DNA from 3 places in the Pantoea sp. GABEPS69 genome. Region 2 is predicted to be linked to each of the others. Evidence: predicted binding sites of a transcription regulator. Region 2 holds the regulator's gene; each other region holds the start of a gene.
What was found. Region 2 encodes PurR, which represses purine synthesis genes. Its sites were predicted from a motif close to CANGCAAACGTTTGCNTG; they were not measured.
Positions count from the first base shown of each region.

Region 1: a site for PurR is predicted at 1,146-1,163, ahead of purT (formate-dependent phosphoribosylglycinamide formyltransferase). Genes of this name have one in related genera too.
Region 3: a site for PurR is predicted at 776-793, ahead of PVE98_RS19405 (NCS2 family protein). Genes of this name have one in related genera too.

Region 1 is NZ_CP118618.1:1,743,945-1,746,211, forward strand. It holds gene purT (formate-dependent phosphoribosylglycinamide formyltransferase) at 1-1,111, opposite strand, end outside; gene PVE98_RS08625 (tellurite resistance TerB family protein) at 1,262-1,915, shown strand; gene PVE98_RS08630 (prolyl oligopeptidase family serine peptidase) at 2,029-2,267, shown strand, end outside.
Region 2 is NZ_CP118618.1:2,208,499-2,210,765, reverse strand. It holds gene punR (DNA-binding transcriptional activator PunR) at 1-694, shown strand, start outside; gene purR (HTH-type transcriptional repressor PurR) at 691-1,716, opposite strand; gene PVE98_RS10855 (YnhF family membrane protein) at 2,002-2,091, shown strand; gene PVE98_RS10850 (C40 family peptidase) at 2,138-2,267, opposite strand, start outside.
Region 3 is NZ_CP118618.1:4,007,631-4,009,897, forward strand. It holds gene recG (ATP-dependent DNA helicase RecG) at 1-719, shown strand, start outside; gene PVE98_RS19405 (NCS2 family protein) at 845-2,230, shown strand.

The DNA of each region.
Region 1 (2,267 bases), 460 kb from region 2:
CTCTGGCCAGCGCGACGCCAAGACGGCGCGAACCCGCGATTTCCGGCTTGCCGAACAGGCGCAGCTGCAGACCCGCGCCCAGCGCCGCTTCCACGTTGACGAACCGCACGTTCTGGCTGTGCAGCTGCGGCAGGATCACCGCCGACGCCGACGGGCCGTACTGGCGCACGCCGCCGATCGGCAGGCCGAGAAAGGCGCGCACGTGCAGAGCGAACTCCGAAAGATCCTGCGAAATCAGCGTCACCATGCCGGTGTCGTGCGGTCGTGGCGACACTTCGCTGAAGATGACGTCGTCGCCGCAGACAAACAGCTCGACGCCGAACAGGCCGTAGCCGCCCAGCGCTTTCACCACCTCGCCGGCGATCGCCTGCGCGCGCTGCAGCGCGACATCGCTCATCTGCTGCGGCTGCCAGGATTCGCGGTAGTCGCCATCTTCCTGGCGATGACCGATCGGCGCGCAGAAGTGAAGGCCGTCGACCGCGCTCACGGTCAGCAGCGTAATTTCAAAATCGAATTTAACCACGCCTTCGACAATCACGCGGCCTGCGCCGGCGCGGCCGCCCTGCTGCGCGTACTCCCAGGCGCTGCCGAGTTGGCTGGCGTCGCGAATAAAGCTCTGGCCTTTGCCTGACGAACTCATCACCGGCTTGACGATGCAGGGGAAGCCGATCTCCGCCGCTGCTGCCTCAAAGCTCGCCTGGCTGTCGGCGAAACGGTAGCTGGAGGTTGGCAGCGACAGCTCTTCCGCCGCCAGACGGCGAATACCTTCGCGGTTCATGGTCAGGCGCGCGGCGCGCGCGGTCGGCACCACGCGCTGACCCTGCTGTTCAAGCTCAAGCAGCTTATCCGTGGCGATCGCTTCGATTTCCGGCACCACATAATCGGGCTTTTCCTGCGCAATCAGCGCGGCCAGCGCCTCGCCGTCAAGCATGTTCACCACGTGGCTGCGATGCGCCACATGCATCGCGGGCGCGTCGGCATAGCGGTCTACGGCAATCACTTCCACACCCAGTCGCTGGCACTCCAGCGCCACTTCTTTACCCAGTTCACCCGAGCCTAACAGCATGACACGCGTCGCAGCCGGACGCAGCGCAGTTCCAAGAGTCGTCATAATTTCACCTGTGAGTCAAAACGCGCGCAGTATAAACGAAAACGTTTGCGTTCTCATCCTCCTCTGCTTTGCCTCTCTTTTCTCACCTTGACGTTAACTGACGCCCGGTCGGGCAGAGTAGAGCCCTTATCGCTAAAAAAGGAGTGAATGATGAACAACCTGCTGCAACAGCTTCAGTCGCTGCTGACGAAGAAAGGCCACAGCGGCGGCAACGGAGGTTTAAACGATATGCTGGCACCCGGCGCGCTGGGCGGCCTGGCGGGTTTGCTGATCGCCAGCAAAAAGTCGCGCAAGCTGTTAACCGAGTATGGCGGCAAAGCGCTGATTATCGGCGGCGGCGCGGCGGCCGGCGCGGTGCTATGGAACAAATATAAACAGCGCGTGCGCGATACGCACCAGGCCGATCCCGGCTTCGGCGAGCTGCAGACGCCCGCCGACCAGCGTGCCGAGCGCCTGGTGACGGCACTGGTCTTCGCCGCTAAAAGCGACGGCCATATCGACGATCGCGAGCGCGCCGCTATTGAGCGCAGTATCCATGAGTCGGGCTACGGTCAGGAGGCGGAGGCGCTGATCCAGAAAGCGATCAATCGGCCGCTCGATCCCGCCTGGCTGGCTGCCGACGTGAAAAACGAAGATGAAGCGCTGGAACTCTACTTCCTCAGCTGCGCCGCTATCGACGTGGATCACTTTATGGAGCGCAGCTATCTCACTGCGCTCGGCGACGCGCTGAAGATCCCACAGGACGTGCGCGACGGCATTGAAAACGATCTGCGCGAACAAAAAGCGCGCATCCCGGCAGAATAACTCCGCTGTGGCCGCGCTGCGCGGCCGCAATAACAACGCGTTAGCGACAAAAATTTGGCTTCCCCGCCACCTGATGCCACCCTTAAAGGATATGAATAACAGGGAGAGAGAGCATGCAGGCCCCCATCGCAAAAAAAATTCCTCATGAAATGACCCTTCACGGCGAAACGCGCGTGGATGACTACTACTGGCTGCGCGACGACAAGCGCGAGAATGAAGAGGTGCTGGATTATCTGCGCGCCGAAAACAACTACGGCAAGCAGATCATGGCGACACAGCAGCCGCTGCAGAACCGTATTTTAAAAGAGATCGTCGATCGCCTGCCGCCGCAGGATCATTCGGTTCCCTATGT
Region 2 (2,267 bases):
GGTTATCAAAAAAATGCTCGCCACCCGCAGGCAGTGCCAGCAGCTGGCCAACGGCTGGCGCGGGCAGCTCAGCATCGCGGTCGATCGCATCGTGAAGCTGCCACGCAGCCGTCAGCTGGTGACCGACTTCTATCGACACTTTCCCGATATGGAGCTGCACATCAGCTATGAGGTGTTTAACGGCGTATGGGACGCGCTGGCCGACGGACGCGTCGACGTGGCGATCGGCGCCACCCAGGCGATCCCGGTCGGCGGGCGCTTTTCCTTTCGCGATATGGGCGCGCTGAACTGGCGCTGCGTCGTGGCGCGCCACCATCCGCTGACGCAGCAGCCGCAGCTCGACGACGACGCGCTGCGCGTCTGGCCGTCGCTGGTGCTGGAGGATACCTCGCGCGCGCTGCCGCGCCGCATGACCTGGACGCTGGATAACCAGCGCCGACTGGTGGTGCCGGACTGGCAGGCGGGGCTGGCGTGCGTGCTGGATGGCTTATGCGTGGCGATGATGCCGGGCCATCTGGCGCGTCCGCTGCTGGATAAGGGCGAGCTGGCGGAGCTGACGCTGCCTGCACCCTTTCCGGAAAGTCACTGCTGCGTGAGCTGGTCGGAGGCGCGCGCATCGCCGGCGCTTAGCTGGTTGCTCAGCTATCTCGGCGATGCGCAAACGCTCAATCAGGAGTGGTTAAGCGAGGATTAACGGCGGTAGTCGCGGAACGGGCCGTCGCCGACCGAGCGGCGCTCAATCAGCGTGGGATGCACTTCGATGGTCTGCGACACTTCGCGTTTGCTGGTGATGCGATCGAGCAGCATCTCCAGCGCCTTCTCGCCCAGCTGGGCTTTAGGCTGATGCACGGTGGTCAGCGCCGGAGTGAAGTAGCGCGCGTTGCGCACGTTGTCATAGCCGATCACCGAAATATCCTGCGGCACGCGCAGTCCCATCTCGTCGGCGGCGCAGATCGCGCCCATCGCCATAATATCACCGCCGCAAAAGATCGCCGTCGGGCGCTGCTTCTGCTGCAGGATCTGCTGCATCGCCTGATAGCCCGATTCCGGTTCGAAATCGCCCTGTACGATCCATTCGGGACGCACCGCGATGCCTGCTTCCTCCAGCGCTTGCAAAAAGCCCGCATGGCGCCCGCCGCCGGTGTTGCGCTCCAGCTGGCCGGGAATGGCGCCGATATCGCGATGGCCGCGTTCAATCAGATAGCGTCCCGCCAGATAGCCGCCCTGGAAAGCGTTATCGAGCACGGTGTCGGTAAAATCGCCGCGCGATTCGCCCCAGTCCATGACCACCATCGGAATATTGCGGTTCTCTTCCAGCATCTTCAGCAGATCGTCCGGATACTCGGAGCACATCACCAGCAGGCCGTCGACGCGCTTCTGCGCCATCATCGACAGATAGGCGCGCTGCTTTTGCAGATCGTTGTGGGCGTTGCCAAGAATTAAGGTGTAGCCCCGCTCGAAGCAGTGGTGCTCGACCGCTTCGATGATTTCCGCAAAATAGGGCGCTTCGCTGGAGGTGGCAAGCAGCCCCAGCGTTTTAGTGTGGTTGACCTTCAGGCTGCGCGCCACGGCGCTGGGCGAATAGTGTAATTCCTGAATCGCCTGCCAGACGGCGTTGCGCGTCTCTTCCGCAACGAAGCGCGTTTTATTGATCACGTGGGAAACGGTGGTGGTGGAAACACCCGCGCGCTTCGCGACATCTTTAATTGTTGCCATTAAAAAGAGACTCCAGAACTTATCAATAACCCACTGATAAGCATAATGTTAAACGTTTGCGTCCGCTAAGAGAGTTTTCTGTTAATTCGCTACAGTTTTTGTCGGTGAAATACTCACTGGGCAGGACAAAACAGGGGCTGTTGCGTACGAACGGTACGGGCGTTGCGTCAGTTGCGCAACAAAGCCGGGGATTCTAACAAGGCTTGCGGGATAAAACGAGATTTTTACCGACAACTATGGGAAAATCGCACAAGACCCTGATAATTGTGTGGATAAGGAGAGGAAATGAGCACCGATTTGAAACTGGCATTAATGACCACCGGCGCGGCGCTGCTGATGATTGTGGCCTTTAGCTTTACCGCCGTCATGCACTAACAGACAGCGATAAAAAAACCGGGATTATCCCGGTTTTTTTTCGCGTTTAGCGAATGGTTTTCGGCGTCATTACCCGGCGCGCGCCGATATAGTGACGCTGCCAGTAATCATCCGAGAGCCCGCTAATCTGGATATCTTTTCCGGTGCGCGGCGACTGAATGAATTTGCCGTTGCCG
Region 3 (2,267 bases), 1.8 Mb from region 2:
GCCGTACGCCGGTTACCACCGTCGCCATCCCTGACAGCCGCCGCGACGACATCATCGAACGCGTGCGGCACGCCTGCCAGGACGGCCGCCAGGCTTACTGGGTCTGCACGCTGATCGAAGAGTCCGATCTGCTGGAGGCGCAGGCGGCGGAAGCAAGCTGGGAAGCCCTGAAAGTCGCGCTGCCCGACCTGAATATCGGTCTGGTGCACGGCCGCATGAAGCCTGCGGAGAAGCAGGCGGTGATGGCGGCCTTCAAGGCCAATGAAATGCAGCTGCTGGTGGCGACCACGGTAATTGAGGTCGGGGTCGACGTGCCTAACGCCAGTTTGATGATTATCGAAAACCCGGAACGCCTGGGGCTGGCGCAGCTGCATCAGCTGCGCGGACGCGTTGGCCGCGGCGCGGTGGCGTCGCACTGCGTACTGCTCTACAAAGCGCCTCTGAGCAAAACCGCGCAGCGTCGTTTGCAGGTGCTGCGCGACAGCAACGACGGCTTCGTCATCGCCCAGCACGATCTGGAGATTCGCGGTCCCGGCGAGCTGCTGGGCACGCGCCAGACCGGCAACGCCGAGTTTAAGGTAGCGGATCTGCTGCGCGATCAGGCGATGGTGCCGGAAGTACAACGCGTGGCGCGCCATATTCACCAGCACTATCCTGAACAGGCGAAGGCGCTGATCGAGCGCTGGCTGCCGGAAACCGCGCGCTATACCAACGTCTAATTCCCTCTCCTTTCTGATCTGACAGCGCTTGCGCCCGGGCGCGCATAAGATAAAGGCTGGCAAACGATTGCTTTCAGCCAGCAGCGGTTTAAAATCCCCCTCTTCACAGATTGGGAAGCCACTTTATGTCCGTTAATCAACCAGACGCCACACTCCAAAAATCGACGACGCCGCGCCAGAGCGAACTGATTTACCGTCTTGAAGATCGTCCGCCGCTGCCGCAAACGCTGTTTGCCGCCGGTCAGCATCTGCTGGCGATGTTCGTGGCGGTCATCACGCCCGCGCTGCTGATTTGTCAGGCGCTGGGCCTGCCTGCGCAGGATACGCAGCACATTATCAGCATGTCGCTGTTCGCCTCCGGCGTGGCCTCGGTGCTGCAGATTAAAACCTGGGGTCCGGTCGGCTCGGGCCTGCTGTCGATTCAGGGCACCAGCTTCAATTTTGTAACGCCGCTGATTATGGGCGGTATGGCGCTGAAAAACGGCGGCGCCGACGTGCCGACCATGATGGCGGCGCTGTTCGGCACGCTAATGGTGGCCTCCTGTACCGAGATGGTGCTGTCGCGCGTTCTGCACCTGGCGCGCCGCATTATCACCCCGCTGGTCTCCGGCATCGTGGTGATGATTATCGGCCTGTCGCTGATTCAGGTCGGGCTGACCTCTATTGGCGGCGGCTTTGCCGCAATGAACGATCACAGCTTCGGCGCGCCGAAAAATCTGCTGCTGGCGGGCGTGGTGCTGGCGGTGATTATCGTGCTCAACCGTCAGCGTAATCCTTATTTGCGCGTCGCGTCGCTGGTTATCGCCATGGCGGTCGGCTATCTCGCCGCCTGGCTGATGGATATGCTGCCGCAAACCGCCGCGCCGACCAGCCAGCCGCTGGTCGCGGTACCGACGCCGCTCTATTATGGGCTGGGCTTTGACTGGAACCTGCTGATCCCGCTGATGCTGGTGTTTATGGTCACCTCGCTGGAGACGATCGGCGATATTACCGCGACCTCGGACGTTTCAGAGCAGCCGGTTAGCGGTCCGCTCTATATGCAGCGCCTGAAAGGCGGCGTGCTGGCGAACGGGCTGAACTCCTTTGTCTCCGCGCTGTTCAATACCTTCCCTAATTCCTGCTTCGGGCAGAACAACGGCGTGATCCAGCTTACCGGCGTCGCCAGCCGCTACGTCGGTTTTGTCGTGGCGCTGATGCTGATCGTGCTGGGTCTGTTTCCGGCAGTGAGCGGTTTTGTACAGCATATTCCGGAACCGGTTCTGGGCGGCGCGACCATCGTCATGTTCGGCACCATCGCCGCCTCCGGCGTGCGCATTGTGTCGCGCGAGCCGCTCAACCGCCGCGCGATTATGATTATCGCCCTGTCGCTGGCGGTCGGGCTGGGCGTCTCGCAGCAGCCGCTGATCCTGCAGTTTGCGCCAGACTGGCTGAAGACCCTGCTCTCTTCCGGCATCGCCGCCGGCGGGATCACTGCCATCGTGCTGAACCTGATCTTCCCGCAGGAAAAGTAACCTCTCCAGCGGGCTGCGGCCCGCCTCCTCTATTTAT